DNA from 3 places in the Pseudaminobacter sp. Soil_N_29 genome. Region 2 is predicted to be linked to each of the others. Evidence: predicted binding sites of a transcription regulator. Region 2 holds the regulator's gene; each other region holds the start of a gene.

Region 1 (10,196 bases), on a different contig from region 2:
CGTCCTCGGTTTTGGGCTGGCGGCCGTAATAGGCCACCGCCGCGTCGAGGTCCGGCGCGTTCACCGCCAGATCGTTGACCACGCCGCCGCCCCAGCAGAAGCCCACGGCACCAACCTTGCCGTTGCCGCCGTCGATCTGCTTCAGATAGGCCACGGTGGCCAGCCCGTCCGCGACGGTCTGGTCGGGCGCGAGCCGGGCAAACATTTCGCGCGCCTTGTCCTCGTCCGACGGCGTGCCGCCAAGCGGCGAAAGGAAGTCGGGCGCCAGCGCGATAAAACCTTCCAGCGCGATGCGCCGCGCCACGTCGCGTATGTGCGGGTTCAGGCCCCGGTTCTCGTGGATGACGATGACCGTGCCGAGATTGCCGCCCGCGGCAGCCGGGCGCACCAGATAACCCTTCATTTCGCCCTTGGAGCCCGGATAGGTGATGTCCTGGCCCTTCACCCGCGCATCGTCCTCCGCAACGATCGCCGCCTGTGCAGCATTTGCAGCCAGCAGCGGCGCGATCGCGGCGGCTGCCGCGCCTGAGCCTGCCAGCTTCGTCAGCTTCTCCATGAAGCCGCGCCGGTCGAGCGTCAGATGCGTGTATTCGTCATAGGCGTCGATCATTGCCTGCGTAATGGCCGGTCTGTTCATCGCTTCCTCCTGCCTCCCGTTCCATCGAGCAAATATGCGAGCGACGGGCATGGTCCAGCCTCATCAAATTTTCGTCAATCGGTGTCAGCCCGGCGGCATCGCCACATCTCAGGGACAAGGCTTCTATTGCGGGCTCGCCATCTGGCGAACCAGCGCGTGTTTCCCGCAGATGCCGCTGTCGGCACAGCCTGATCGTGCCGGAACAGGCGACAACGTCAACGAAGGAGAAGTGCGATGACCTTCAGGACCTTGCTGTCAGCAAGCGCCTTGGCAATCGGCGCAGCATTCCTGGCATTTCCCACCTACGGCTTCGCCGCCAACGCTACCGCCGCCCAGATAGTCCCGGTGGCAGCAACAACGAGCCCGAGCGGCCAGCAGCATCAGCCGCGCAAGATGGGCTTCCGGCAACGCGTGCACGAATGCAAGGCCGAGTGGAAGGCCGACAAGGCATCCGGCAAGATATCGGGCAACGAAACCTGGAAGAAATACTGGAAGAACTGCAACATTCGGCTGAATACCAGCCAGTGAGGCCGCAAACCATGAACGCACAGGAAATCATAGTCGCGGTTTCGAACCAAAGCGGCCTCGACCAGGCCAGGGCGGAAATGGCCGTTGGCACCATATTGTCGATGTTCGAGCACGAGGCGGGCGAAGAGCGCGTCGCAGGGCTCTTCGCCGCCGTCCCCGGCGCGGAAGACCTGGCGCATAGCTACGACGTCATGGCCGCCGCCCAGTCCGGCGGCGAAAGCGGCGGGCTTCTGGGTTCCATCACCTCGGCGATTGGCGGGCTTCTGGGCGAAAAGGCCGGCGCTCTGGTGAACGGCATCGCGCAGCTTCGCGCCAGCGGGCTCGACGCCGACCAGATCAAGCAAGCCGGACAAACCCTGTTCCAGAAGGCCGAACAAGCCGCCGGTCCGGATACGATCAAGCAGATCGTCGACTCCATTCCCGGGCTGAAGAGCCAGATCGGGCTCTGATCCCGCCCCCTCCTCGCTTGCACGCGGAAGTGCCGGCCCCGGCCTTCCGCGTCAACCATGGGCACAAAACGGCAACATCGCTGGCCTTTCGGCCCCGAATCACTACATTCGGTGGAAATGTCAGATTTTCCCGACGACATCCCCTTCTTCGATGAGCCCGGTGCGCCCGCCCCGCGCCCTGCCGGCGCGCCTGCGCCCGGCGGCATTGCCGCGCGCGCCATGGCCGCGCGCCAGGCCTCCGCGCCCGATTATCTGAACGGCCTCAACGCCGAACAGCGGCTGGCGGTCGAAACCACCGAAGGCCCCGTGCTGGTGCTCGCCGGTGCCGGCACCGGCAAGACGCGCGTGCTCACCACCCGGATCGCGCATATCCTCGCCACCGGCCGCGCCTTCCCTTCGCAGATCCTGGCCGTGACCTTCACCAACAAGGCGGCGCGCGAGATGAAGCAGCGCATCGGCCTGCTGGTCGGCGAAGCGATCGAGGGCATGCCCTGGCTCGGCACCTTCCACTCCATCGGCGTGAAGATGCTGCGCCGCCATGCCGAGCTTGCCGGCCTGCGCTCCGACTTCACCATCCTAGACACCGACGACGTCATCCGCCTCATCAAGCAGCTCATCCAGGCCGAGGGGCTGGACGACAAGCGCTGGCCGCCGCGCCAGTTCGCCATGATGATCGATGCGTGGAAGAACAAGGGCCTCGGTCCTGCCGAAATTCCCGAGGGCGACGCCCGCGCCTTCGCCAACGGCAAGGGGCGCGAGCTCTACAAGGCCTATCAGGAGCGGTTGCAGACGCTGAACGCCTGCGACTTCGGCGACCTGCTCTGCCACCCGATCCGCATCTTCCGCGCGCATCCCGACGTGCTGAAGGAATATCACCGCCGGTTCAAATACATCCTCGTCGACGAGTACCAGGACACCAACACCGCGCAATATATGTGGCTGCGCCTGCTAGCGCAGGAAACCGGCGCCCCGGGTAAAAAGAATGTCTGCTGCGTGGGCGACGACGACCAGTCGATCTATGGCTGGCGCGGCGCGGAGGTCGACAACATCCTGCGCTTCGACAAGGATTTTCCGGGCGCTGTCGTCATCCGGCTGGAGCGCAACTACCGCTCCACCGCCCATATACTGGGTGCTGCCTCGCACCTCATCGCCAACAATGAGGGCCGGCTGGGCAAGACGCTGTTCACCGACGTCGCCGACCCCGACGACTCCAAGGTCAACGTCCACGCCGCATGGGATTCGGAAGAGGAAGCCCGCGCCATCGGCGAGGAGATCGAGCAGCTCCAGCGCAAGGGCCATGCGCTGAACGACATGGCCATCCTCGTGCGTGCCTCCTTCCAGATGCGCGAGTTCGAAGACCGTTTCGTCACGCTCGGCCTCAACTACCGCGTTGTCGGCGGCCCGCGCTTCTACGAGCGGCAGGAAATCCGCGACGCCATGGCCTATTTCCGCGTCGTCGCGCAACCGGCCGACGACCTCGCCTTCGAGCGCATCGTCAACGTGCCCAAGCGCGGGCTTGGCGAAGCCGCCATCCGCCAGATCCACGACACGGCGCGCGCCCTGCGCATCCCCATGCTGGAAGCGGCGGGCAATCTTGCCGAAAGCGACGAGCTGAAGCCCAAGCCGCGTGCGGCCTTGCGCGAGGTCGCCGCCAATTTCGAGCGCTGGCAGAAGGCGCTCGACAACACGCCGCACACCGAGCTTGCCGAGATCATCCTCGAGGAGAGCGGCTACACCGACATGTGGAAGAACGACCGCTCGGCCGAGGCGCCGGGCCGGCTCGAAAACCTCAAGGAGCTCATCCGCTCCATGGAGGAGTATGAGTCGCTGCGCTCGTTCCTGGAGCATGTAGCGCTGGTAATGGATAGCGAGCAGAATGAGGAGCTCGACGCTGTCACCATCATGACGCTGCACTCGGCCAAGGGCCTGGAGTTCGAGACGGTGTTCCTGCCCGGCTGGGAGGAAGGCCTGTTCCCGCACCAGCGCTCGCTGGATGAGGGCGGCCGTTCGGGGCTGGAGGAAGAGCGCCGGCTGGCCTATGTCGGCCTCACCCGGGCCAAGCGGAACCTGCACATCTGGTTCGTCTCCAACCGGCGCATCCACGGCCTGTGGCAGTCCACCATTCCGTCGCGCTTCCTCGACGAGCTGCCGGAAGCGCATGTGGAGGTGGCCGAGGCTGGGGACAGCTATGGCGGCTATGGCAGTGGCTATGGCGGCCGGCAGAATCCCTATGGCGCCTCGCGCTTCGACAGTATCGGCTCGGACCAGAAATCCTTCTCCAACACCTATGCCACACCCGGGTGGCAGCGCGCGCAGGCAAACCGCAACGAGGCGACCGACCGCAACTGGGGCTCGCGCTCCGGCCACCATGTCGAGCGCATCGGCTATGGCGAGACTGATTCCGGCTATGGCGCCGGCCGCGGCTCGGTGAAGGGTCGCACCATCGAGGGCGAACTCGTTGCCAAGTCGGTTGCCGACGCCCCCTCGCCCTTCAAGGTCGGCGACCGCGTGTTCCACCAGAAATTCGGCAACGGCAACGTCGCGGCCATCGACGGCAACAAGCTGACCATCGACTTCGACAAGGCGGGCCAGAAGCGCGTGCTGGATAGTTTTGTAACGGCGGTGTGAGACTGGCCCTCGTAGCGCAGCGGCATCAGCCCAGGATCTGCTTCAGCCTTTCCGCCGCTCCGGCAGCCAGATCGGCATAGCGCTCCTCGAGTTCCTCGGCGGCCTTGACCACATCCGGGTCGTAGTCGTTGAACTCGAGCGCCCGCACCAGTTGTTCGACGAACTGCACCTGCTCTTCCAGCGCCTCGAACAGCGCCCTGACCTGGTCGGCGGCGATGTCGGGATCGGCCAGCATCTTTGGCACTTCCTTGTCCATCTCGGAGCAGGTTTCCGCCTGATTGCGCAGTATTTCCAGCCAGTCTGCCATCACGTTTCCTTCCGTCTGGCAAAATGCGCCTTGCACGCCCGAGGCGTCAACCCACGCGGGGACTTTACGCCCTCGCACCCGTATCGCGACTTAGAGCGGGCGGCCTTCCCAGCGGTCCAGAAACGTCTCGATGGTCATGGCCTGCATGTCGGGGATCGCATCGGCCAGCCGGTCCAGCGGCCAGTCCCACCAGGCCAGCGCCTCGATGCGGGCGATGGTCTCGGGCACAAAACGCAGCCGCTTGCTGCGCGCCGGCACGCCGGCCACGATCTCGTAGGCGCCGACGTCGCGCGTCACCACCGCATTGGCGCCGATCACCGCGCCGTTGCCGATCGAAACGCCGGGCAGGATGACCGCGCCATGGCCGACCCACACATCATGGCCGATGGTCACCGCCTTGGCCTGGCGGCGAGCGCGAAAATCCTGGTCGACGCCGAGATAGCGAAAATACTCGTTGGGCCGGTAGCTCACCTTGTGCGTGGTGATGCGCTCGACCGGGTGCTCCAGCGCGTTGATGCGGGTGTTGGCGGCGATGGAGCAGAACTTGCCGATGGTGGTGTAGATCGCCTCGGCGTGGCGCTCGAAATAGGAGAAATCGCCCACCGTCACCTCGCGCAGGATGACGCGCTCGCCGATAGCCGCATAGCGACCGAGGCGGCAGGATTTCAGCTCGGCCGTGGGGTGGATGCGCGGCTCGGCATCCTTGAAGCGAAGTGCGGGGTCCATGGCCCGGCTTTACGCCGCCGCGCGGCGCCCGGCAAGCCGCCGGCGCGGCCCCGCGCCTATTTCGGCTTGCCGTCGGTCCAGGTCACGTTCTGGCCGTAGAGCGGCACTGTGGTGACGGCCATCTTGGCCGAGCCGTTCTGCACCTGCCGCGAATGCGAAAGATAAATCAGCGTGTCGTTCTTCTTGTCGTAGATGCGGTTCACCACCTGCTTCTTCCAGATCAGGCTGATGCCCTGTTTGAAGACCTCCTCACCCTTCGAGCTCAGGTCGATCTTGCCGATGGTGATAGGCCCGGTCTGATGACAGGAGATGGCCGAGTCGGAAGGGTTCTCGAACCAGTTGCCCTTTTGCAGCCGGTCCACGATGCCGCGATCGAAATAGGAGAAGTGGCAGGTCACGCCCTCGATCTTGGGGTCTTGCACCGCCTGCACAATGATATCGTTGCCGAGCCAGTCGACCCCGACCCTGCCGACTTCCTCGGCAAGCGCCGGTGCTGCCGCACCAAGCAAAAGAGCCGCCGCACCGATTGCCGCTGCACGCATGGAGACCTCCTGATAAATCAGACCGTTCGCAACAATTGGGTGTGCCCGGTCGCGCTTGCAAGCTCTGGCCCGCCCAGGCGCGCTCGCCAGCGGCATCATGGCCCCTTTTGCGGGCGCGTTTCCGCCACTATCTTGTCAGGCATGGCGCAAGCTCGCAGAGCTGCGCGACTTCCGAACGCTGGACGAGGGAAACAGCTAGTCATGATGCGCTCCATTCTGGTCGGTATCCTGGTTCTCATGGCCGCTGGCGTGGGCTGGCTGACCTTCGACTGGTACCAGGCCCGCAATGGCGGCCAGGCCTATGGGGCTGCATTCACCCTTGTCGACCAGAAGGGCCAGCCGATCACCGAAGCGGCTTTCCGCGGCCACCCCTCGGCGGTGTTCTTCGGCTTCACCCATTGCCCCGAAGTCTGCCCGACGACGCTGTTCGAACTGGACGGCTGGCTCAAGCAGCTCGGCGACGAAGGCAAGGACATCAGGGCATATTTCGTCACGGTCGACCCCGAACGCGACACTCCCGAGATGATGAACGCCTATGTCAGCAACGTGTCGGATCGCATCACCGGCATCACCGGCGACCCCGACAAGGTGGCCGCCATGGCCAAGTCGTTCCATATCTATTCGCGCAAGGTGCCGCTGGACGGCGGCGACTACACCATGGACCACACCGCTTCGGTGCTGCTGCTGGATGGCAAGGGCGACTTCTTCGGCACCATCGCCTACGGCGAAAGCGGGGATACGGCCGTGGCAAAGCTGAAACGCCTTGCGGGCAAGGGCTGAAACGTCCACAAGCGCGGGCACAAATCGCCCTCTTTATGATTGTGAGCACCATGAGCCAGACACGCCTTTACCTCACGGCCGGGCGCAGCGATGCAGACCGCATCTTCGCCGCCCTGGAAACCGAATTCGAGGACGAGGGCTTTCCCATCGCTGTCATGGAAATAGACGAGGATCGCGACATCCACGAAGTGTCGCTCTACACCGACGGCGACGTTGACGAGACCCAACAGCGCATTCGCGAAGTGCTCGCCTCGCTCTCTCTGGACAGGCAAATCGAGCGCGAGACGCTACCAGATGTCGATTGGGTGGCGAAGTCGCTGGAAGGCCTGAAGCCGGTGCGGGCGGGCGGCTTCGTGGTGCATGGTTCGCATGACCGCGACGAGCCTCGCGAAGGCGAGATGGCCATCGAGATCGAGGCCGGCCTTGCCTTCGGCACCGGCCATCACGGCACGACCTCGGGCTGCCTCGAAATGCTGGAACAGGTCGTCCGGGAGGAAAAGCCGCGCAATGCACTCGACCTCGGCACCGGCAGCGCCGTGCTGGCTATCGCCGTAGCAAAGCTCGCGCAGATTCCGGTGCTGGCGACCGATATCGACCCTGTGGCCACCGAGGTTGCAGCCGACAATGTGCGGCTCAACGGCGCGTCGGGCTATGTCGAGACCGAAACCGCGACCGGTTTCGACCATCCCGTCTTTGCGGCGCGCGGCCCCTTCGATCTTGTCATAGCCAATATTCTGGCAGGCCCGCTTATCGAGCTTGCCCCTCCAATGGTGCAGCACGTCGCCCCGGGTGGTTCCATCATCCTTTCGGGCATTCTGGAAAGGCAGGGTGACGCCGTGCTCGCCGCCTATACAAACCAGGGTTTTCGCCACATCCGCACCTTGTTGCGCGAGGGCTGGGTGACGCTCCACCTCAAGCGCTGATCGAGCCGGACATGGGTGGGCCGGCCCGGGGCATCGGATAATGCCTGAAACCGGATTCCACTTTCGGGCACGATGCTCTAGTTTGACGCCACGCTAGACACCTGCAGCAGGAAGGCACCTCGCCCATGTTCCAGACCTTCGATTCGGCCAGCGACCCGTCCACCGCCGCAGCCCGCGTGGCCAAATTGCGCGAATGGCTGGCCGCGCGCGAGCTCGATGGCTTCATCGTCCCGCGCGCCGACCAGCATCAGGGCGAATATGTCGCCCCCGGTTCGGAACGCCTGCGCTGGCTGACCGGCTTCAGCGGCTCCGCCGGCGTCGCAATCATTCTTGCAGACCGCGCCTTCATCTTTGTCGACGGCCGTTATCAGCTCCAGGTGCGCGAGCAGGTCGACCTCGGCATATTCACCATCGAAAGCCTGATCGAGAACCCGCCGCCTGCCTGGATTCGCGAAAATATCGGCAAGGGTGCCGAGATCGGCTTCGATCCCTGGCTGCACACGATCAGCGAAGTGAGCGCGTTGAAAAAGGCGGCCGCCAAGACCGGCGCGACCCTTGTACCGCTGGCCGACAACCCCATCGACGAGATCTGGGCCGATCAACCCGCCGAGCCACTGGCGGAGGTCGAAATCCATCCCATCGCCTTTGCCGGCGAACTGGCGAAGGACAAGCTCGCCCGGCTCGCAGCCGCAATCGCCAGGGAAGGCGCCACCCATTGCGTCCTGACGGACCCGTCATCGATCGCCTGGACATTCAACATTCGCGGCGCCGACGTGCCCCACACGCCGCTGGCGCTCGGCTTCGCCATTCTGGCCGCAGACGGCAAGCATCGCCTGTTCCTTGACAGCCGCAAGCTGTCTCGCAAGGTCGAGGCCTATCTCACCCAGCTCGCTGAACTGCGCGCCCCGGATGCGCTCGAGGCCGAAGTGATCGAGCTTGCCCGCTCCGGCGCCAAGATAGCGCTCGATCCGGTGCTTGCGGCCGACAAGCTGCGTGCCCTGGTCGAAGAGAACGGCGGCACGGTCGTTCTGGAGCCCGACCCGGCCCGCCTGCCCCGCGCCACCAAGAACCAGGCCGAAATCCAGGGCGCGCGCGCCGCGCACCGGCGCGATGGTGCGGCGGTAGCGAAGCTGTTGTGCTGGCTCGATGCGCAGAAGCCGGGCACGCTGGACGAGATCAAGGCGGTCACCCAGCTTGAGGAGATGCGGCGCAGCGTCGGCGAAGAAACGCAGATGCCGCTACGCGACGTTTCCTTCGACACCATCTCGGGCGCGGGGCCGAACGGCGCGATCATGCACTATCGCGTCTCGCACGCCACCAATCGCCCCTTGCGCGAAGGCGAGCTGTTCCTGCTCGACTCCGGGGCGCAGTATCAGGACGGCACCACCGACATCACCCGAACCGTGGCCGTGGGCAAGCCCACGGAGGAAATGCGCGAGCGTTTTACTCTTGTGCTCAAGGGCATGATTGCCATTTCCACGCTGCGCTTTCCGGCCGGCACGCGCGGCTGCGACATCGATGCCTTTGCACGCATAGCCCTGTGGCAGCGGGGGCTGGACTTCGCCCATGGCACCGGCCACGGCGTCGGCTCTTATCTCGCCGTGCATGAAGGGCCCCAGCGTATCGCCAAGACCGGCACCGAGAAGCTGCTCGAAGGCATGATCCTGTCCAACGAGCCGGGCTACTACAAGGAAGGCCACTACGGCATCCGCATCGAAAACCTCATCATCGTCACGCCAGCCGAACGGCCGGAAGGCGGCGACCTGCCCGTCCACGGCTTCGAGACGCTGACCCTGGCGCCTATAGACCGCCGTCTGGTGCGCCCCGACCTGCTTTCGCCAGCTGAACTGGAGTGGCTCAATGCCTACCACGCCCGCGTTCTCGCCGAGATCGGGCCGATGGTGGATGGCGAAACGCTGAAGTGGCTGGAACAGGCGACGGCACCGATCGCCTGATCACCTACAAAGCGTCTTGAGGAGCGTGGCTCAGCCGGCGAGGTGCCGCATGGCGATCAGCACTGCGGCACCGGCAAGAAACATGGTCATCAGCCCGCCGCGCAGGGAGACGATTGCCGCCACCGCGAGAGCTGCCAGTTCAGCCGGACCGGCCGACATGGCGGCCGGCGCCACAAGCGTGGTCAACACCGCCGCGGGCACCGCGTTGAGCCCGGCTTCGACGCGCGGATGAATGCGCTCGAAGCGCGAGATGACCAGATGCCCGCCAATGCGCGTCAGGTAGGTCGCGATGGCGCCCGCGACGATGATCCACAGCGTGGTGCTCATATCGTCGCCTCCGCCGTCTCGACAGCGTCGCCCTGCCGCACCGGCAACGCGGCCGCAAGCAGCACGCCCGCCAGCGCACCGAGGGACACATGCCAGGGCGAACCGACCGTCTTGTAGGCGATCATCGAGGCTACGGCACTGGCAATGACGATGGGCAGCCAGCGCGGGCGCTTTCGGAAGCTCATGACGAGCCCGAGGAAATAAATCGGCAGCAGGAAGTCGAGGCCGATGGCGTGGGGATCGGGAATAAGCCGCCCGAACAGCGCGCCGAGCGCACTCTCGGCGACCCAGAACACATAGATTGGCAGCGCCATGCCCATGTACCAGGCGAAGCTGACGTCTTCGCCGCTCTCGCCCTTGCGCTCGGCTTCGGCATATTGCGGATCGACGAGGA
Region 2 (10,196 bases):
CCATGGAGACGCTGGCTTCCGAGCTGTCGCAGGAGAAGCAGACCAAGCGCGGCCTGAAGCGCGAAGCCGATGATGGCGACTTCGGACGCGCGGGCGTCGGCGTCGTGTTCAGCGTCGGGCAGAATGGCGTGGGCCTGTTCGCTTCGCCCACGGGGGATGCACAGATCCTGTTCAAGGTGACGGATGTGGTGGAGCCGGCCGGTGCCGATGCCCATTCGGTTCCGGAAGAAGACCGGAAGGTCGTTGCAAGGGGCATTGCCGACGACCTGCTGGACGAACTGGTGGCCAAGCTGCAGACGCAGTACCCAGTGCAGATCAACCAGAACGCGATCACTCAGGCACTGGCCTTCTGACGATGAGCACGCTGAAACCACATCTCGCCAAGATCGCCACGGGCGCCCCCCTCTCCTTCGAGGAGGCGAAGGAGGCGTTCGACATCATCATGTCCGGCGACGCTACGCCGGGCCAGATCGGCGGCTTCCTGATGGCGCTGAGAGTTCGCGGCGAAACCGTGGACGAAATCTCCGGCGCGGTAGCGACGATGCGCGAGAAGATGCTGCGCGTGGACGCACCTGCCGGCGCCGTCGACATCGTGGGCACCGGCGGCGACGGGTCGCACAGCGTCAACATTTCGACCGCCTCGGCCTTCGTGATTGCGGGCGCCGGCGTGCCGGTGGCCAAGCATGGCAATCGCGGCCTTTCCTCGCAGACCGGTGCGGCCGACGTGCTGATGGCGCTGGGGGTCAAGATCGACCTGACGCCGGAGCAGATCGGCGAATGCGTGCGCGAGGCCGGCGTCGGCTTCATGTTCGCGCCGGCGCACCACCCGGCGATGCGCCATGTCGGCCCGACGCGGGTAGAGCTCGGCACGCGTACTATCTTCAACATCATCGGCCCCCTCTCCAATCCGGCCGGCGTGACGCGCCAGATGGTGGGCGTGTTCTCGCCTCAGTGGGTGGTGCCCGTGGCCGAGACGCTGAAGACCCTTGGCGCGGACCACGTCTGGGTCGTGCATGGCGACGGCTATGACGAGATCACCACCACTGGCGAAACGGATGTGACGGAAGTGGTTGGCGGGGAACTGCGCAGCTTCGTGCTGAGCCCCGAGCAGGTGGGCTTGAGCCGCCACACCAAGGAAGAACTGCGCGGCGGCGATGCGGCCTTCAACGCCAATGCGTTGCGCGGCGTTCTTTCGGGCGTGAACGGCGCCTATCGCGAGACGGTGCTGATGAATGCCGGCGCCGGCCTGGTCGTTGCCGGCAGGGCGGCAAGCCTGAAGGAAGGCGTGGCCACCGCCGCCGCTGCGATCGACAACGGCCGCGCGCTGGGCGTTCTCGAGGCGCTGGTGAAAGTTTCCAACGGATAAGCGATGTCGGACATTCTTGCGAAGATCGAGGCCTACAAGCGCGAGGAGATCGCCGCTGCGAAGGCACGCCTGCCGCTGGTGGAACTGAAGGCGCGCATGCGCGATGCCGAGCCGCCGCGCGGCTTTCTGGCCGCGTTGAAGGCCAAGCGCGCCAGCGGCGAGTTCGCGCTGATTGCCGAGATCAAGAAGGCCAGCCCTTCCAAGGGGCTGATCCGTCCGGATTTCGATCCGCCGGCGCTTGCCCGCGCCTATGAAGCGGGCGGGGCGGCGTGCCTGTCGGTGCTGACCGACACGCCCTCCTTCCAGGGGGCGCCTGAATTTTTGACCGAAGCGCGCGCCGCCTGCAACCTGCCGGCTCTGCGCAAGGACTTCATGTTCGAGCCCTATCAGGTTTACGAAGCGCGCGCCTGGGGCGCCGATGCCATACTCGTCATCATGGCCAGCCTGAACGACGACGAAGCCAAGGCGCTCGAGGACACCGCACACCATCTGGGCATGGACGTGCTGTTGGAAGTTCATGACGAGGCCGAGGCCGAGCGCGCGCTGAAACTCGCCTCGCCGCTGATCGGCATCAACAACCGCAACCTGCGCACCTTCGAGGTCAGCCTCGAGACCTCCGAAAGGCTTTCGAAGCTTGTTCCGGGCAACAAGCTGCTTGTCGGCGAAAGCGGCATCTTCACCCATGACGACTGCCGGCGCCTGGAGCGTTGCGGCATCGGCACCTTCCTGGTGGGCGAAAGCCTGATGCGGCAGGCCGACGTGGCCGAGGCCACCCGGCGGCTGCTGACGGGCGCCGAAGCAGCCCGCGCCGTGAACGGTTAGTCTAGGCTATGACGAGCAAGCCTGCCCTTACCCATCTCGGCGCCGATGGCCAGGCGCACATGGTCGATGTCGGCGCCAAGGCGGAAACCGAACGCACGGCGGTTGCCGAAGGCATCGTGACCATGCTGCCCGAGACATTGCGCATGATCCGCGCCGGCGATGCCAAGAAGGGCGACGTACTGGGCACCGCGCGGCTGGCCGGCATAATGGCCGCCAAACGCACGCATGAACTGATTCCGCTATGCCATCCGCTGCTGCTGACCAAGGTTTCGGTGGACATCGAGCCCGACGAAGCGCTGCCCGGCCTGCGCGTGACCGCGCTGGCTCGGGTGACCGGCAAGACGGGCGTCGAAATGGAAGCGTTGACCGCCGCCTCGGTGGCCTGCCTGACCATCTACGACATGGCCAAGGCGGTGGACCGCGGCATGGTGATTTCCGGCATCAGGCTTTTGGAGAAATCCGGCGGAAAATCCGGCGACTACCGGGCGGATAGCTGACGATGTCGCTGCTGCCGGTGAAGGACGCGCTCGAGCGGCTTCTGCAAGGGGCGGTTGCCTGCGAGCCCGAAGCCGTGCCGCTGGCGGAGGCTGCGGGCCGCATACTTGCCGAAGACGTGCGCGCGCTGAGAACGCAGCCTCCTTTCGATGCGGCGGCCATGGACGGCTACGCGGTGCGCGCCCAGGACGTGGAGACAGTGCCCGTCACGCTCCAGATCATCGGCGAGGCCCCGGCTGGCCGGCGATTCAACGGCCCGATCGGACCCGACCAGGCGGTGCGCATCTTCACCGGTGCGCCGGTGCCGGAGGGCGCCGACACCATCGTGATCCAGGAAAACGCGCGTAAGCTGGGCCAGGACACGGTCGAAGTTCTGGAAACCGTAGCCGCAGGGCGGCACATCCGCCGCAAGGGACTGGATTTCGTCACCGGCGACCTGCTCCTGGAAAAGGGCCGCGAGCTGGATGCCGGCGCGCTTTCGCTGGTGGCGTCGGCAAACCACCCTCGCCTCGACGTCGTGAAACGGCCACTGCTCGCCATCATCGCCACCGGCGACGAACTGCTGCCGCCTGGCAGCGAGCTTGGGCCCGACCAGATCGTGGCATCCAACGCCTTCGGCGTGGCGGCAATCGCCACTTCCGTGGGCGCGCGGGTGCTCGATCTGGGCATCGTCCCCGACAGCCGCCCGGCAATCGCCGCGCGCATCAGGCAGGCGCTGGACCACGGCGCCGATGTGGTGGTCATGCTTGGCGGGGCTTCCGTGGGCGACCACGACCTTACCCATGAGGCGCTGGCGAGCGAGGGCATGGTGCTGGACTTCTGGAAGATTGCCATGCGCCCCGGCAAGCCGCTGATGTTCGGCCGCCGCGGCCGCACGCGCTTCCTGGGGCTGCCCGGCAATCCCGTCGCCAGCCTTGTGTGCTCGCATCTGTTCCTGAAGCCGCTTCTGTCGCGACTTGCCGGCCGTTCCTACGAGCCCGATCTGCGCCAGGCCGTTCTCGGCAAGCCGATGGCGGCGAACGGCCGCCGGCAGGACTTTGTGCGGGCGGTGTTGCGAGAAGGGCATGACGGCCCGGTGGCGACGCCCTTCGAAGTGCAGGATTCGTCCATGCTGAGGACATTCGCGGAAGCCAATGCGCTGATCATTCGCGATCCCTTCGCCCCGGCAGCGCCGGCCGGCGCCCCTTGCACGATTCTGAAGCTACGCTGACTGCGCGCGGCTTCCCACGGTCTACACCGCAATGGATGCCGCCCTCCGGAAGCCGGTCGCGGCGCGATTGAGGCTTGGTGCGCAAAAGGCGGAAATTGCGCGGAACCAACCTCTTGCGCCGCTTTGCTGCAGCAAGGTGGCAAAGGTGGAGCGGAGCACGCCAATATCTCAGCCGGCAACCGATTTGCGCGTCTTCATGGAAATTTAAACAGTTGCAGAACACAACTGGAACAGATAGTGTTTGTTCTGGTTTTGTTTTGGGGGTCGATTCTCCCCGGGGGGGCTGGCCATGCTGACGCGCAAACAACACGAGTTGCTTCTCTTCATTCACGAGCGGCTGAAGGAATCCGGCATACCGCCTTCCTTTGACGAAATGAAGGACGCGCTGGACCTTGCTTCCAAATCCGGCATCCACCGGCTGATCACCGCACTGGAAGAGCGCGGCTTTATTCGCCGGCTGCCCAACCGGGCGCGCGCGCTTGAAGTGCTGCGCCTGCCCGATTCCATTGCCCCCGGCCTCACGCCTCGCACCAGGTTCTCGCCCAGTGTGATTGAAGGTAGCCTCGGCCGCCGCGCCGCCCCGGAGCCGGCTCGCGCGCCTCTGGCCAGCAACGACGAATCCGGGACGGCGATCTCGATCCCGGTTATGGGCCGCATTGCCGCCGGCGTGCCCATCGACGCAATCCAGCACAAGACCCATTCCATCACGGTGCCGCCAGAGATGATTTCCGGTGGCGAGCACTATGCGCTCGAGGTCAAGGGCGACTCCATGATCGAGGCCGGCATTTTCGATGGCGATACGGTCATCATCCGCAACGCCAATACGGCCAATCCCGGCGAGATCGTGGTGGCACTGGTGGACGACGAGGAAGCGACCTTGAAGCGCTTCCGTCGCAAGGGGGCCTCGATCGCGCTCGAGGCTGCGAACCCGGCTTATGAGACGCGCATTTTCGGGCCCGACCGGGTGAAGGTGCAGGGCAGGCTGGTTGGGCTGATTCGGCGCTATTGAACCGGGCGGAGTGTCGGGTGAGCAAGGAGCTCAACTCAGTCTTCGGAGGCGCGCGGTCGTTGTATTTGTGCGTCCTGGGATGACCCACGCGCTTCGGCTGACTGGGTCTCCGACTTTTTGACGTAGGGCGCCAAACCTCGCGCCTCGCGCGAAAACTGGCGATGGGCATGCCACGGCCGATAGGGCTCGCCCACCGCGTAGTGGACTTCCGCGCTTTCGCTGCCCACCTCGCCGCTACCAAGATAGACGACGGCACTGCCGAGTTTCGCCAGATCGCGCTTGGTGAGGACCAGCGCCCCCTCACGCCGACAGATGTTTTTGGCGGTGGCGTCGTCGACGACAATCACGGCGGCATATTCGCAGGCGGGACGCGCGATTGCCGGGTTTGCCGCGTGAACTACAATCGCGCCGGAGGGATGCACGGCAACGCAGAGGCTGTCGTGGCAGTCGAAGCCCGAGCTTGGCGCTTCATCTTGCCCCGTTTCGGCTTTTGGTAGCGCCGGCGGCTGCGTTCGGATTTTCGGCGGCGCAATGCCCTCGCCTTCGACTTCCGCGCCTGAAATTTCGCGATCCGTAACTGCAGCCTGGCTGCTCAGCTTCTGCGCAGTGCGCGACCTTCCCTTGCCGGCGCTTCTCTTCGAAGTGGTGTCGACTGGGCCAACGAGTTCCTCGCTACGTACTGCCCGTTTCCAGTTTTCAACGGTAAAAGCGTTCGGCCTTGTCCTGTTGACGGCGAGTTTTCCACCGCCAAGCGGCACGGCCACGAGCCGTCCGTCTTCGGAAACGAAAACGTCGGGCGTGCGAACATCGGTGAGCGTCAGCGCGCCGGCAAGTGCAGCCGGCACCGCGAGCAGCCGCAGCCAGGTCGAGGCCATGCAGGCAAACACCAGCGCGACTGTCAGCAGCACCAGCGACTGCGCCGAGATGAGCCCGACCGCGTCGATCGGGGAGCGCTCTGATATCCAGATCGACACTGCGATCATAAGCGACAGGCCCTTCCCCATCACGTAGAAAAACGGCGCGTCCAGCCCGATCGGCATTGCCAGCGAGCCGGCGACGGCGAACGGCATGACGAGTATAGAAACGCTGGGCATCACGGCCAGATTGGCAAGCAGGCTAAGCGGCGAGACACGCTGGAAGTGATAGACGCCGAAAGCAGTCGTCGCGACGCCCGCCACAACGGATGTGATGGCAAGCGCGCCCACGGCGCCGAAGGCCTTGGCAATTCCGCGCCCAATGAGCGATCTGGGCTGGGCCGGCGGCGCCCGCTTCTTCACATTCCGGCGTTCAGCCCATATCGCATAGGCGCTCACCAGCGCCGCGGTTGCCGCAAACGACATCTGGAAGCTTGGGCCCACCACCTCATGCGGTGATACGGCCATGATGACGAGCGCCGAGATGGCGAGATTGCGCGTGGTGAGCGCGCCGCGGTCAAAAAGCAGGGCTGTGAGCATCACCGCCAGCATAAGGAAGCTGCGCTGCGCCGCCACGTCGCCACCGGACAGGAACACATAGCCGGCAATTGCGGCGAGCGCTGCTCCGGCCGCGTATTTCTTGACCGGCCGCCTCGAGGCGAAGCCGGGAAAAGCCGCGAAAGCCACTCGCAGCGCGCTCATCACGGTGCCGGCCACCAGCGCCATGTGCAGGCCTGAAATCGAGATGATGTGGTAGATGCCGGTCCGGCGCATCGCCTCGTTGATGTCTTCCGGAATGCCGGCGCGAATGCCCACCACCAGGGCGGCGGCGATTTCGCCCTCAGGGCCGCCTATGTGGCCGCGAATGCGCGCGGCGATGGCGTTGCGGACATTTTCCAGGCTGTTGGAAAGCCTGGTCCGCAACAACGGCTGCGGCGCGCCTTCGACCAGATCGGGACCGCGCAGGAAAAAGCCGCTGGCGCCGATGCCGTCGAAATAGCTGGTAAAGGAAAAGTCGTAGCTGTCCGGCCGGACCGGCCCGGAAGGCGGCATCAGCGTGACCGCACCTTCGATCTGCGAGCCGACGATGGTGCCGGGCGGGACGCGGCGGGCGGTCAGCCGCACGCGCTGCGGCGCGTAGCGCAGCGTGGGCCGCGCAGTGGCCAGAACATCCATTGTCAGCCGCGCACGGCCATTGGCCATTTGCTCTATCGCCGCGACCCGCGCAGTGAGGCGCGTGGAGATTTCACCGCCCAGCATGGCGGTTCCGGCCCGCCAGGTCTCCAGCTTCGCCAGCGCCATGCCCGAAAGGCAGACCAGAACGGCAATGAGCACAAGCCGCACAGCCTGACGCCGCGCCGGCACCAGCGCCGCAAGGGCGACCGTAAGCGCAACCCCGCCGAGGAGCGGTTGGAAGTCCGGTTCGGAAGGGAGCCGGAAATAGATGATGGCGCCCGCGCCAAGCAGGACGGGCATGAATAGAAACGGCGTGCCCCGATCGAGCTCCGTTGCAAAGGCGGCAGCCAGCTCCCCGTTGCGATGGCCCCGCTTGATGGGATCGACAACTGCCGTCAGCGTCTGGCGCGCGGCTGCGCGCAGCGTCGCGACTCGTGGCGGCGGCTGCGGGGCCGGGCGCGGTGGGTCCGCTGTGTTCGGCAACGCGGGCGGTTGCAGCAGCGTCAGGCCTTCCGGCCCGCCGGTGAACAGCTCGCGCTCGCTCACATCCCCCCTTGGTGGTGCACGCACTGCCCCGGCTCCCCCTGCCCGAGAGCGCGGCCGCCCGCACAGCGCTTCGCACTGCCGGCCAGCCTGCCCCTTGCGCCACTGACCCTCTATGCTACATGAACGCTATCAAATTGCCATGCGCCTGCCCTTGCGGCTCCGGCCAGCCTGATCCTTCCTTCTGGAACCCTCATGTCCGACACAGTCATCACACGTTTCGCCCCCTCGCCCACCGGCTATCTGCATATCGGCGGCGCCCGCACGGCGCTGTTCAACTGGCTCTACGCGCGCCACACCGGCGGCAAGATGCTGCTGCGCATCGAGGACACCGACCGCGAACGCTCCACAGACGCGGCGACCGCCGCTATCCTCGACGGGCTCACCTGGCTCGGCCTGACCTGGGAAGGCGAGCCGGTGTCGCAGTTCGAGCGCGCCCCGCGGCACCGCGAAGTGGCCGAAGAGCTGGTGCGCACGGGCAAGGCCTATTACTGCTATGCCACGCCCGAAGAGCTCAACGAGATGCGTGAAAAGGCCCGTGCCGAGGGCCGGCCGCCGCGCTATGATGGCCGCTGGCGCGACCGCGACCCTTCCGAGGCACCCGCCGGCGTGAAGCCCGCCATCCGTATCAAGGCGCCCGCCGAGGGCGAGACGGTGGTGAATGACAGCGTGCAGGGACAGGTCCGCTTCCCCAACAAGGACCTCGACGACTTCATCATCCTGCGCTCGGACGGCAACCCCACCTACATGCATGCGGTGGTGGTGGACGACCATGATATGGGCGTCACCCACATCATCCGCGGCGACGACCACCTGACCAACGCCGCACGTCAGACCGTCATCTACAACGCCATGGGCTGGGACGTGCCGCAGATGGCGCACATCCCGCTGATCCATGGCTCGGACGGGGCAAAACTTTCCAAGCGGCACGGCGCGCTCGGCGTCGAAGCCTATCGTTCCATGGGTTACCTGCAGGCGGCGCTGTTGAACTATCTCGCGCGCCTCGGCTGGAGCCATGGCGACGACGAAGTGATGGCGATGGAGGACATGATCCGCTGGTTCGACATCGTCGACGTCAACAAGGGTGCAGCGCGTTTCGACTTCCAGAAGCTCGAGGCGCTGAACGGCATCTATATGCGCAAGATGGACGACGCGGAACTGCTCGACATCTTCATCGACACGCTGCCCCATCTGGAGAACGCGGAGGCGATCCGCGCCGGGCTGAATGACGCTCGCAAGGCGCAACTTCTGGCCGCCATGCCCGGCCTCAAGGAACGCGCCAAGACGCTGCTGGAACTCGCGGATGGGGCAGCCTTCCTGTTTGCTCAGCGCCCGCTGCCGCTGGACGAGAAGGCTGCCGCGCTTCTGGGCGAGCAGCAGCGTGAGATCCTGCGCGGTGCGCACGCGGCCCTGGCAGGTGTTGGCGCGGACTGGACCGCAGCCTCGACCGAGGCGGCGATTCGCGAATTCGCCAGCGCCAAGGAGCTCAAGCTTGGCGGCGTTGCCCAGCCGTTGCGCGCAGCGCTGACGGGGAAAAGCACTTCACCGGGCGTATTCGACGTGCTGGCTGTGCTGGGTCGCGAGGAAAGCCTGGCGCGCATCGCCGATCAAATCGATTAACGTTGCGGTCGCACCGCGGATTGGCGTTGCAACATGCCTGCTGCGGTGCAACATATCTCCGTTGCCGAACTTGGCACGCCCCCGGAAATGCGTTAGCAAAAACCCGCATTTCGAATGCCGGAAAAACGGCATTTTTCGCGGGTGACGCCGTTCGCCGAATAGAAAAGGAAGTTTGCGATGACCGACTCGACAGCCAAACTAGAATTTGGTGGCAAGACCCACGAATTCAAAGTGCGAAGTGGCTCTGTCGGCCCATCGGTGATCGATATTGGCGCGCTGTACAAGGAAACCGGGGCCTTCACCTACGATCCGGGCTTCACTTCGACCGCCAGCTGCGAGTCGGAGATCACCTATATCGATGGCGACGCCGGCGTGCTGCTGCACCGCGGCTATCCGATCGACCAGCTTGCCGAGCATGGCGACTTCCTGGAAGTCTGCTACCTGCTGCTCTATGGCGAGCTGCCCACCAAGGCCCAGAAGGACGACTTCGACTATCGCGTGACGCGCCACACCATGGTGCACGAGCAGATGTCGCGCTTCTTCACCGGCTTCCGCCGCGACGCGCACCCTATGGCGGTGATGTGCGGCGTGGTCGGCGCGCTGTCGGCCTTCTACCACGACTCGACCGACATTTCGGATCCGCACCAGCGCATGGTCGCCTCGATCCGCCTGATCGCCAAGATGCCGACGATTGCGGCGATGGCCTACAAGTACCATATCGGCCAGCCCTTCGTTTACCCGAAGAACGAGCTGAACTTCGCCGCCAACTTCCTGCATATGTGCTTTGCGGTGCCGTGCGAGGAATACAAGGTCAACCCGGTGCTCGCCCGCGCCATGGAGCGCATCTTCATTCTGCACGCCGACCACGAACAGAACGCCTCTACCTCGACGGTTCGCCTGGCCGGCTCGTCGGGCGCCAATCCGTTTGCGTGCATTGCTGCCGGCATCGCCTGCCTGTGGGGCCCAGCGCATGGCGGCGCCAATGAAGCGGCGCTGAACATGCTGGCCGAGATCGGCACGGTCGACCGCATTCCGGAATTC
Region 3 (10,196 bases), on a different contig from region 2:
TCGTTCCCGCTCTATCAGTTCACCCGTGTTCCAGCTGACAGCGCGGCCGCGCAGGCCTGGTCGGCGGTGTTCGGCATGACCTTCGTGGTGTTTCTGTGGACGCATATCGCCGCAGCGGTCAAACGCCTGCACGACATGGACAAGCCCGGCATCATGGCCGTCGCGCTGTTCATCCCGGTGGTGTCGATCGTCGCCTTCCTGGTGCTTTGCATCATGCCGGGCAGCACAGGCCGCAACCGCTACGGCCGCTACACCAATTCGGTTACCTAGCAGCGCTTCTTACACGAGCGGGCATGGATCCCCCCCCCCGTGGACGATGCGCGGCGGGCACTCCTCAGCCCCGCCCAAGCCTTTCGATCAGCTCGCCCAGTTCGCCAAGATGCTGCAGCCGACAGAATCGCGGCGCTGCCGTCGGCTCCTCGGCATGTTCCAGCACCCAGGTCAGGTCGTGCGGGACATATACGCCCCAGCTCCCCGCCTCGATTGCCGGCACCACGTCCGACTTCAGCGAATTGCCCACCATCATGCTGCGGCCCGGCCCGTCGCCATGGCGGTTGAAGACGCGATGATAGGTGGCCGGGTTCTTGTCGCTGACGATCTCGACCGCGTCGAACAGTTCGCCCAGCCCCGATTGCGCCAGCTTGCGCTCCTGGTCGAAAAGGTCGCCCTTGGTGATCAGCACCAGCCTGTAGGCGCCCGCTAGTTCCTCCAGCGTCTCGCGCACATGCGGCAGCGTCTCCACCGGGTGGCTCAGCATATCGCGGCCGGCGTCGAGAATTTCGCGAATCACCTTTGGCGGCACCTTGCCGCCGCTGATCTCCAGCGCCGTCTCGATCATCGAAAGGGTGAAGCCCTTGATGCCGAAGCCGTAGAGGGCAAGGTTGCGCCTCTCGGCCTCCAGAAGCCGCGCCTCGATATCGTGGCCCTCGGCGTGCTCGGCCAGCAGCGAGGCAAAGTGCCTCTCCGTCTGGCGGAAGAACTGCTCGTTCTGCCACAGCGTGTCGTCGGCGTCGAAACCGATTGTGGTGAGCGAAGACAGGGCTAACGGCATCTTTTCGTTCCCGGCCTTGAACGGCCCATCTATTGGTGCCGGCCGGCGCGGTAACCGTGCCGGTCGCTTGCCCTTCATATGCGGCACGCGGCTTCCTCGTCCAGCACCGCCTCGGGCGAAAGCTGCGGCGAACCCGCTCCGATGGCCTCGGCTTCCCGCACCAGCCACTCCAAGCGAGCGGTCAGCGGCGCGGCCGCTCCCGTATCCTGCGCCACGCGCAGGATCTTGCCCTGGAACTCCTCGATCTCGGTCGGTCGGCCACGTTCGAGATCCTCCCACATCGAGGAACGCGCTTGCGGGTCGACCATTAGCATCCGCCTCGCCACGAGCCTGAAGAGCCAATCGGGCAGGCGCAGGACCGTGGGCAACAGGGCGGGGCGCAGCCCGCCGATCCTGCCCGGCACGATCGAGGCCGCCTTCAGCACCGCCAGCGCTTCTTCGATCTGGCGCGCCAGAATCACCCGCCAGCGACGATCGGCAAGCTGCGCGGCCAGAGGCAGGCCCGACAGCGCCACCAGCGCATTGTTGAGATTGAGCAGGAGCTCCCCCCAAAGAACTCCCGGCATGTCGGCATGCGTTTCGACCGCAAATCCCTCGACATCGAGCAGTTCGGCAAGCCCGGGCACACGATCCTCGATCAGCACCGTTCCCTCAGTGGCGCGATGCACATGCAGGCCGTCCGGCTCGCCCGCCTGCACCACATTGAACGGCACCATGCCGGCCAGCACTTGTCTGCCGCCAAGCAGGGATTGAAGCCTGCCGACATTGTCGACGCCATTCTGCAGGCTGACCACCACCGCGTCGGACGGCGCGTGGACGGCAATGAGCCTGGCCATCTCATCCGTCGCCCCGCTCTTGACGGTGACCAGTATCACGCCGGCGTCGGCCAGCGCCTCGCCCGGGTCGGCGGTTGCGGAAAGCTCGGCTGCGTCGAGCCGCGCGTCGCGGCTGTCGAGATCGGTGACGCGCAGGCCGCCGGTTCGCAACATCGCTTCGATCCTCGGCCGGCAAAGAAACCGCACCCTGCGGCCCGCAAGCGCCAGGCAGCCGCCGGCATAGCAACCTATGCTGCCGGCGCCCGCAATGACGATCCGGGTATTTGTACCGACCATGGAAAAAATCTCTTTCGGCGCAGCGCTATACGGCACGAAAACCACAAGCCAGGCAAGGCTCCGCGGTCGCCATCTCGGGCGTGACAGCCGCGCCGCTTTCGACTATCCCTCATCGCCATGATGCTGCCAAAAGATCCCGCCGAAAACCTCGCCGCCCTTATCCGCTGCCCCTCCGTGACGCCCGCCGAGGGCGGCGCGCTCACCGCGCTCGAAGCCATGCTGAAGCCGCTCGGCTTCACGGTCGAGCGGCCGGTGTTCTCCGAGGAAGGCACGCCCGACATTGAAAACCTCTATGCCCGGCTTTCCGGCAACGGCCCCCACCTGATGTTTGCCGGCCACACCGACGTGGTGCCGGTTGGCGACGAGGCGGCGTGGAAGCACCCGCCCTTTTCGGCGACCATCGACAATGGCGAGATGTATGGCCGCGGCGCCGTGGACATGAAGGGCGGCATCGCCTGCTTCGTGGCAGCCCTTGCCCGCCATATCGAGGCGCATGGCAAGCCGAAGGGTTCCGTTTCGCTGCTGATCACCGGCGACGAGGAAGGCCCCGCCATCAACGGCACCACCAAGCTGCTCGACTGGGCGGCCGCCAAGGGCGAGACGTGGGACGCCTCGATCGTCGGCGAGCCGACCAACCCCGACGTTCTCGGCGACATGATCAAGATCGGCCGGCGCGGCTCGCTGTCCGGCACCGTTACGGTCAACGGCCGCCAGGGCCACGCAGCCTACCCGCACCTCGCCGACAATCCGGTGCGTGGGCTGATGACCCTGCTCGACGCGCTCCTCGTGCCCGACTTCGACGAGGGCACGCAGGATTTCCAGCCGACAAATCTGGAGATCACCACTGTCGACGTGGGCAACCCGGCCACCAATGTCATCCCGGCCAAGGCGACAGCCACCTTCAACATCCGTTTCAACGATACTTGGACGGCGGAGACCATCCAGGCCGAGATCCACAACCGGCTCGACGTGGCCAGCGGCCGCAAGAAATACCGCAAGGGCCGCAAGGAGCCCATCGAGTTCGAGCTCGCCTGGCGCGACGGGCCGAGCCACGTGTTTCTCACTCGCGACGAGCAGCTGATCGAGACGCTGAGCGGCTCGGTCGAAGCCGTCGTCGGGCGCAAGCCGGCGCTGTCGACCTCCGGCGGCACGTCGGACGCACGCTTCATCAAGGACCACTGCCCGGTGGTCGAATTCGGCCTGGTCGGCAAGACGATGCACATGGTGGACGAGCGCGTGGCGGTTGCCGATCTCGAGACTCTGACCGATATCTACGCTCGATTCATCCGGGACTGGTTCGAACGAGGCTGACAATGCCGCCCGCCGACGACATAGAGCGATATCTGGTCGGCGCCTGGCGACTGATGACGGGCCGCCGGGACGGCCTGGGCCTGCTCGACATCTCGGCCGATGGCTTCTGGAATTCCTTTTTCGCCATCGTGATCGCGCTGCCGCCGCTGATCGTGGGCTGGGTGGGCACCGCCAAGGAACTCGGCGCCGATCCGGCCGCGCCGGTGGGGCCCTTCTCCTATCTGCTGCGGCTTGCGGTGGTGGACCTCGGCACCTGGATACTGCCGCTGGTGGCGCTCGCCTTCGCCGCGCCGCTGGCCGGTATCCGCGACCGCTTCGTGCAATATGTCGTGGCGCTGAACTGGGGCACGGCAATCCTGTCCTGGCTGCTGCTGCCTGCCGCCCTGCTGCGGCTCGTCCTGCCGGCCAATTCGGGGTTCTTCACGGCGGTGTCGCTGGCGCTGTTCAGCCTGTCCATGGTGCTCACCTGGCGTCTCACCAATGTCGTCATCGCCAAGGGCACCGCCTTCGGCAGCGCGGTCTTTGCCGGCATGCTGGCGGCCTCGATCACCGTTCTGGTAGTGCTGCAGTCCGTTTTCGGAATCTACGCTTCCGGATAGTCGACCCCAGTCAGGTAAAGCCCTTGCGGCGGCGCCACCGTGCCGCAGGCTGCCCTGTCCTTCGCCTCAAGCGCGTCCTTCACGTCCTGCGCCGTCCAGGCTCCCTCGCCCACCCGCTTGATGGTGCCCACCATGGAGCGCACCTGGTTGTGCAGGAATGAGCGCGCTGCGGCATGGATTTCGATGAGGTCGCCATTGCGCACCACGTCAAAGCGGTCGAGCGTGCGTATGGGGCTGGCCGCCTGGCACTGCTGCGAGCGGAAGGTGGTGAAGTCGTGCCGCCCCACCAGCACCTGCGCCGCCGCCTGCATGGCCTCGGCGTCCAGCGGCTTCTGCACCAGCCAGACGCGGTGTGCCTCCAATGCGGCCGGCGCGCGGCGGTTGAGGATGCGGTAGAGATATTGCCGGCCGGTGGCGGAAAAGCGCGCGTCGAAATCGTCCGGCACCATGCGCGCAGCCAATATGGCCACCGCCTCGCCGGCCATCTGCAAATGCGCGTTCACCGCATCGCGAACCGTGTCGTCGCGCCAGTTCTTGTCGAGGTCGACATGGCCGACCTGCCCGGTTGCATGCACGCCGGCATCGGTGCGGCCGGCGCCGCGCAGCGTCACCTCCTGGCCGGAAAAGCCCTTGATGGCCTGTTCGATGGCGCCCTGCACCGTGGCAGGCCCGTCCTGGCGCTGCCAGCCGGCATAGGCGGTTCCGTCATATTCGATGTCGAGGCGATAGCGCGGCACTGCTCACCAACCGGCAAAGGCGCGGGGATGGGCCAGCTGGCCGCTGGTCGGGGCCTCGCCCCAGTAAAGTGCCTGCATGGCATCGCCCTGATAGTCGCTCGTGAATTTTTCGGCGCCCGCGCGGGCATAGCCGAAGCGGCCGTAATAGGCCGGATCGCCCACCACGATGGAGAGCTTCTCGCCGCGCTCCTGCAAGATCTCGTGCCCGCGCCTCACCAGCGCGCTGCCCACGCCTTGCCCCTGATAGTCGGGGTCCACACCCAGCGGAGCCAGCGAAACCGCATCGAAGGGAGTGCCGTCGGGATCGACCAGCAGACGCGAGAACAGCACATGACCGACGATGTGGCCGTCCTTCTCGGCAACCAGTTCCAGAAGCTGCTCGCCGTCGGCCACGATGCGCTCGACAAGATCCGCCTCATGCTTGCGCCCGAAGGCGCGCTCCTCGACGCCGAAAATCGCCTTCCGGTCCTCAGGCGTCGCCTGCCTTACGGTTACCGTGCTCATGAGAGCTTTCCTCCCTTGCCGAGCTTGGCCCCGCGCAAAAATTCTTCCGCCGAGATGATTTTACCGCCGGCGCGCTGCACTTCCAGCAGCCGCACGGCACCTTCGCCGCAGGCAACAGTGAGAGATTCGTCCAGTAGCTCGCCCGGCGCGCCACTCCCATCGCCAAGCGTGGTTCGCAGCACCTTCAGCCGCTCGGTCTTGCCGCCGATCGTCACCTCGCACCAGGCACCCGGAAAAGGCGAGAGACCGCGTATGTGGTTGTGCACTTCCGATCCCGGCCGCGCCCAATCTATGCGCGTTTCGGCCTTGTCGATCTTCTTGGCATAGACCACACCGTCCTCGGGCTGAGCAGTCAGCGGCAGGTCCCCCTGCTCCAGCTTCGCCAGCGCCTCGACCATCAGGCCAGCGCCCTGCTCCATCAGCCGGTCGTGCAACTCGCCGGCCGTCATATCCGGGCCGATCTCAACCTTTGCCGCGAGCGCCACCGGGCCGGTGTCGAGCCCGGCATCCATCTTCATCACCATCATGCCGGTCTCGCCATCTCCGGCCATGATGGCGCGCTGGATGGGGGCGGCCCCCCGCCAGCGCGGCAGCAGCGAGGCGTGGCCATTGTAGCAGCCGAGCCGCGTGCCCTCAAGGATGGCCTTCGGCAGCAGCAGCCCATAGGCCACCACCACGGCGACATCGGCGCCAAGTGCGCGAAACGCCTCCTGCTCGGCCTCGCCCTTCAGCGACAGCGGCGTGCGCACCTCGACGCCCAGCCTTTCGGCCTCGCGCTGCACCGGCGACGGCGTCAGCTCCAGTCCGCGCCGGCCTGCCGGGCGCGGCGGCTGGGTGTAGACGCAGACCACCTCATGCCCGGCCGCAGCGATGGCGGCCAGCGTCGGCACGGAAAAATCCGGCGTACCCATGAAGATGACGCGAAGCGGCATTCTACTCCCGATCCGGCTGTTGTTCGTAGGCGCGGATAGCCGCGCCGGTCATTCACCCGCTTCAAACGGGTTTACGAGCTTCAGGTCAAGCCCGTCGAAGTCGCGTGTATTTCGCGTGGCCAAGGTGGCGTCGTGAGCAAGGCAGATGGCGGCGATCATGGCGTCAGGGAGACTGACCGGCCGACCGTTCCTCTCCCTCATAGCCCTCAGCTTGCCTGCAAGGGAAGGCGCGACGCCATCAAACTCAAGGAGTCGATTGCGGAACTGGTCGAGGACAAGCTGGTCTAGAACGCGAATATAGCGGTCAGATCCAGTCCGGATCCGGTATTTTTCGGCACCATAAGTTTGTTCCATCACCACAGGTCCGCAAAGATAAAGTTCCAGCAGGCTTTGGTTTTGAAACCAGTTGAGTACGGCCGGAGAAGGTGAAGGTTTGCTAGCTTCCGAAACGACATTCGTATCCAGCACGATCATTCGAAATCCTCGATTGGCCGGCCGAAGTCCCGCTTCCGTTCAGATTCGAGTTCTTCCATGATCTTGGAATATTCATCATCGATCGCACCTTCGGCGACAAACACCGCCCGCAACGCATCCCATGCTGATTGTTCAGCGGCAGGTTTGACGTCTTCCTTTGCAACCATGCCCTTGTGAAGCAGTTCGATCGCCTTGGCGGACAAGCTCTTCCCGTCCTGCTTGGCCGCGCGAGCGATTTCGCGTTTCAGCGGTTCTGGAATTCCACGGATCAGCATGTCGCCCATAACCGCCTCCGCCTGATATCAGCGATATCATAGCGGGCGAAGACGCGATTTTCAACGATCCGGGGTGTTACCCCACCATGCGGCTCGGCGGGCGGTCCTTGGCCAGCTTCTTGAACTTGCGCATCACCATGTCTCGCTTCAGCTTGGAGATGTGGTCGATGAACAGCACGCCGTTCAGGTGGTCGATCTCGTGCTGAAGGCAGGTGGCCAAGAGCCCCTCGGCCACGATCTCCTGCTGCTTGCCCTCGCGATTAAGGAAACTCGCCCGCACCGTGGCCGGCCGCTCGACCTCGGCATAATAGTCCGGGATCGACAGGCAGCCTTCCTCGTAGAGCGAGCGCTCGTCCGAGCCGTGCAGGATCTCGGGGTTGACGACGACCATCGGCGCCGGCGGCTCGCCTTCCTTGGCCAGGTCGATCACCAGCATGCGCAGCGGAATGCCGATCTGGATCGCCGCTAGGCCGATGCCGGGGGCCTCGTACATGGTTTCCAGCATGTCGTCGGCCAGCTTGCGCAGCTCTTCGTCCACGCGCTCTACGGGCTTGGAAACCTGGCGCAGGACAGGATCGGGAAGGATGATCAGCGGCTTTATCGTCATGCGCCTCACCTAAGACCTCGCACAAAAAGCGTCAACTGCCAGTCCTACAAATGTTCTTGTTTTGATCTTTTCTCGGCTTGCGAATCGCGTATCCTGCGCCGATGAGCGATCTGCCCGCCCTTCTTTCGCAGCCGGCCCTTCAGCTTGGCGCCAGCGCATTCACGCTTGGCCAGGCCTTGGGCCTGGGCGGCGTCTTCATGGCCGCCCTGCTTTCCATGCTGGCGCTCGCGTTGTGGCGCTCTTCCCGCTCGCGGGCGCTCGCAGCCGCCGAGGCCGAGGCGCGCATGGGCGCCATCCTGCGGGCGCAGGCCGAGATGCAGGGCCGCATGGGCGCCATGGCCGAACTGTTCGGCGCACGGCAGGCCGAGCTCACCCAGTCGCTCAGCCAGCGGCTGGACGCCATGACCGGCCGCCTCGGTCAGACCATGACCGAGCAGACGAAATCCACCCATGAGAGCCTGGCGAAGCTGCAGGAGCGCCTCGCCGTCATCGACACGGCGCAGAACAACATCCAGTCGCTCGCCGGCCAGGTGGTGCAATTGCAGGCAATCCTGTCCAACAAGCAGACGCGCGGCGCCTTCGGCCAGTCGCGCATGGAGGCGATCGTCGCCGACGGGCTGCCCCACGGCGGCTACCAGTTCCAGGCCACGCTTTCCAATGGCAGCCGGCCCGATTGCGTGGTCAAGATGCCCAATGGCTCGCCGGCGCTGGTCATCGACGCCAAGTTCCCGCTGGAGGCCTGGAACGCCATCCGCGCCGCCGAAGGCCCTGACGCGCAAAAGCTCGCCGCCCAGGCCTTCCGCCGCGATGTCGAGGTCCACATTCGCGACATATCCGAAAAATACCTGATCGCCGGCGAGACCCAGGACACGGCCTTCATGTTCGTGCCCTCCGAATCCGTGTTCAGCGAGATCCACGAGAATTTCGAGGCGCTGGTCCACCGGGCGCACAAGGCGCGCGTGGTCATCGTTTCGCCCTCGCTGCTGATGCTGTCGATCCAGGTCATCCAGGCAATCCTGAAGGATGCGCGCATGCGCGAGCAGGCGCACCTGATCCAGGGCGAGGTGATCCGGCTGATGGAGGACGTGTCGCGGCTGGACGAGCGGGTGCGCAGGCTGCAGGGTCATTTCGGCCAGACCGCCAAGGACATCGACGACATTCTCATCTCCACCGGCAAGATCACCCGGCGCGGCGCGAAAATCGAAACTCTGGAACTCGGCGACGACGCCGCCGGCGGCGGCGATCAGGCATCCGTGCCCTCGCGCAAGGAGGCTGCCGGACCTCGCATGGCCGATTCCCGGACCGGGCAATTACGGCTGATGGTGATGGACGGCGAAGAGGGATAGAGCCACCTCCTCCCGAGGCTGAGACCTTAGGGGCGCCCTACCTGCCCATCGGCGCGCCTTCCGGCGCTATCCTGCGCCGCTGGTCCTCCCACGAGCGCCGCGTCTCTGCGTCAAGAAGGGAGCCGGCGCACGGGCGCGTCGCGGCGTTGCAATTATCCTTGCCCTCAAGGCAATCCGTTGCTTCACTGTGCTATTCGGAGGAGCAGGCCATGGCCAAGGGTCAATTGCGCAGCAACAAGGAACCCCGGAAACCCAAGAAGGACGCCAAGAGGCGGGGCGTTGCGCCGGCAGCGCCACAGTCGGTCCAGCCGGTCCATGCGCTCAAACTGAAGGACAAGAAATAGCGCACGACAAGGAACCCCGCGGCGTGGCGCCTTAGGGTTCCTGGTCGAAACGGAAATGCTGGCCGGCAGCCGGCCTTGCGCGTTACGGCCGCGGCGGCGGCGGCATGCGCCCGCTGCGGGCCTTGCGGGCCGCATAGCGCGCGTCGCGCTTTGCCTTGCGCTCGGCTTCGTCCGAGAGCACTCGAGCGATGCGCTCGTTCTCCTCGGCTTCCTTTGCCTTGGCCTCGGCAGCAGCAGCCTCTTCGGCTATCCTGCGCGCCTCGGCTGCGGCAGCCTCGCGTGCAGCCTTCTCGGCGGCTTCGCGGGCAAGCTTTTCCTGCCTGATGCGGGCCTTCTCGGCCTCGCGTATCGCGCGGGCTTCAAGGATGGCCTGGCGCTCGGCCCTGCGGGCCAGCACTTCCGGATCATCGTCCGCCGGTCTTGCCTTGAACCTTTCGAGGAGAGCCTTCTTTGCTTCGTTTGCGGCGTTGCGCCGCTCGTTGAAGTCCTTTTCCCTATAGATTGCCAATTTTCGCCTTTACGTCTCTTATCATTACGAGCCGTTTACATACGCAGCAGAGCCGAGAGTTCAAGCGCCAATTCTGCATTTCGGCCATGCAGCGCGCAGTTGTTGCCCTCGCGGAACGCTTTGTCGCGGCAAATTCGGCCGCCACGGTTCTCTTCCGGGCATCTGGTGCCGGGACCCGCGCATATCTACCTCTACTGATAAACGCTTCGGGAAAAGCCATGCAAATCGGCCTCTACACTTTCGCGGATGTCAGCCCGGTGCCGGGCCCCGGCGCCGTCACGCCCTATCAGCGCCTGCGCGACCTGATGGAGGAGATCGAGCTTGCCGATCAGGTCGGGCTGGACGTGTTCGGGCTTGGCGAACACCACCGGCCCGACTACGCGGCCTCTGCCCCCG

What was found. The regulator LexA, encoded in region 2, represses DNA repair genes until DNA is damaged. The targets are predictions, from matches to a motif close to TGTTCNNNNTGTGTTCNG.
Region 1: AC3A4H_RS10510 (ATP-dependent helicase) is a predicted target of LexA. The motif match lies at 1,674-1,691, and genes of this name have one in related genera.
Region 3: AC3A4H_RS18890 (DNA recombination protein RmuC) is a predicted target of LexA. The motif match lies at 7,654-7,671, and genes of this name have one in related genera.

The regions. Positions count from the first base shown of each region.
Region 1 covers NZ_JBDGLC010000003.1:397,882-408,077, reverse strand. Annotated here, with positions in the region: gene AC3A4H_RS10525 (dienelactone hydrolase family protein) at 1-637, opposite strand, end outside; gene AC3A4H_RS10520 (hypothetical protein) at 872-1,165, shown strand; gene AC3A4H_RS10515 (hypothetical protein) at 1,177-1,614, shown strand; gene AC3A4H_RS10510 (ATP-dependent helicase) at 1,732-4,242, shown strand; gene AC3A4H_RS10505 (hypothetical protein) at 4,268-4,549, opposite strand; gene AC3A4H_RS10500 (DapH/DapD/GlmU-related protein) at 4,640-5,275, opposite strand; gene AC3A4H_RS10495 (CreA family protein) at 5,332-5,817, opposite strand; gene AC3A4H_RS10490 (SCO family protein) at 6,019-6,597, shown strand; gene AC3A4H_RS10485 (50S ribosomal protein L11 methyltransferase) at 6,648-7,520, shown strand; gene AC3A4H_RS10480 (aminopeptidase P family protein) at 7,646-9,475, shown strand; gene AC3A4H_RS10475 (AzlD family protein) at 9,506-9,802, opposite strand; gene AC3A4H_RS10470 (AzlC family ABC transporter permease) at 9,799-10,196, opposite strand, start outside.
Region 2 covers NZ_JBDGLC010000002.1:63,372-73,567, forward strand. Annotated here, with positions in the region: gene AC3A4H_RS06325 (SurA N-terminal domain-containing protein) at 1-353, shown strand, start outside; gene trpD (anthranilate phosphoribosyltransferase) at 356-1,366, shown strand; gene trpC (indole-3-glycerol phosphate synthase TrpC) at 1,370-2,188, shown strand; gene moaC (cyclic pyranopterin monophosphate synthase MoaC) at 2,197-2,685, shown strand; gene AC3A4H_RS06345 (molybdopterin molybdotransferase MoeA) at 2,688-3,893, shown strand; gene lexA (transcriptional repressor LexA) at 4,183-4,902, shown strand; gene AC3A4H_RS06355 (ComEC/Rec2 family competence protein) at 4,938-7,562, opposite strand; gene gltX (glutamate--tRNA ligase) at 7,731-9,155, shown strand; gene gltA (citrate synthase) at 9,333-10,196, shown strand, end outside.
Region 3 covers NZ_JBDGLC010000008.1:250,939-261,134, reverse strand. Annotated here, with positions in the region: gene AC3A4H_RS18945 (DUF805 domain-containing protein) at 1-270, shown strand, start outside; gene AC3A4H_RS18940 (HAD family hydrolase) at 335-1,051, opposite strand; gene AC3A4H_RS18935 (2-dehydropantoate 2-reductase) at 1,126-2,163, opposite strand; gene dapE (succinyl-diaminopimelate desuccinylase) at 2,281-3,474, shown strand; gene AC3A4H_RS18925 (transporter) at 3,477-4,073, shown strand; gene truA (tRNA pseudouridine(38-40) synthase TruA) at 4,058-4,810, opposite strand; gene AC3A4H_RS18915 (GNAT family N-acetyltransferase) at 4,814-5,314, opposite strand; gene fmt (methionyl-tRNA formyltransferase) at 5,311-6,246, opposite strand; gene AC3A4H_RS18905 (PIN domain-containing protein) at 6,295-6,720, opposite strand; gene AC3A4H_RS18900 (plasmid stabilization protein) at 6,717-7,004, opposite strand; gene def (peptide deformylase) at 7,072-7,602, opposite strand; gene AC3A4H_RS18890 (DNA recombination protein RmuC) at 7,704-8,948, shown strand; gene AC3A4H_RS18885 (DUF6481 family protein) at 9,375-9,800, opposite strand; gene AC3A4H_RS18880 (LLM class flavin-dependent oxidoreductase) at 10,019-10,196, shown strand, end outside.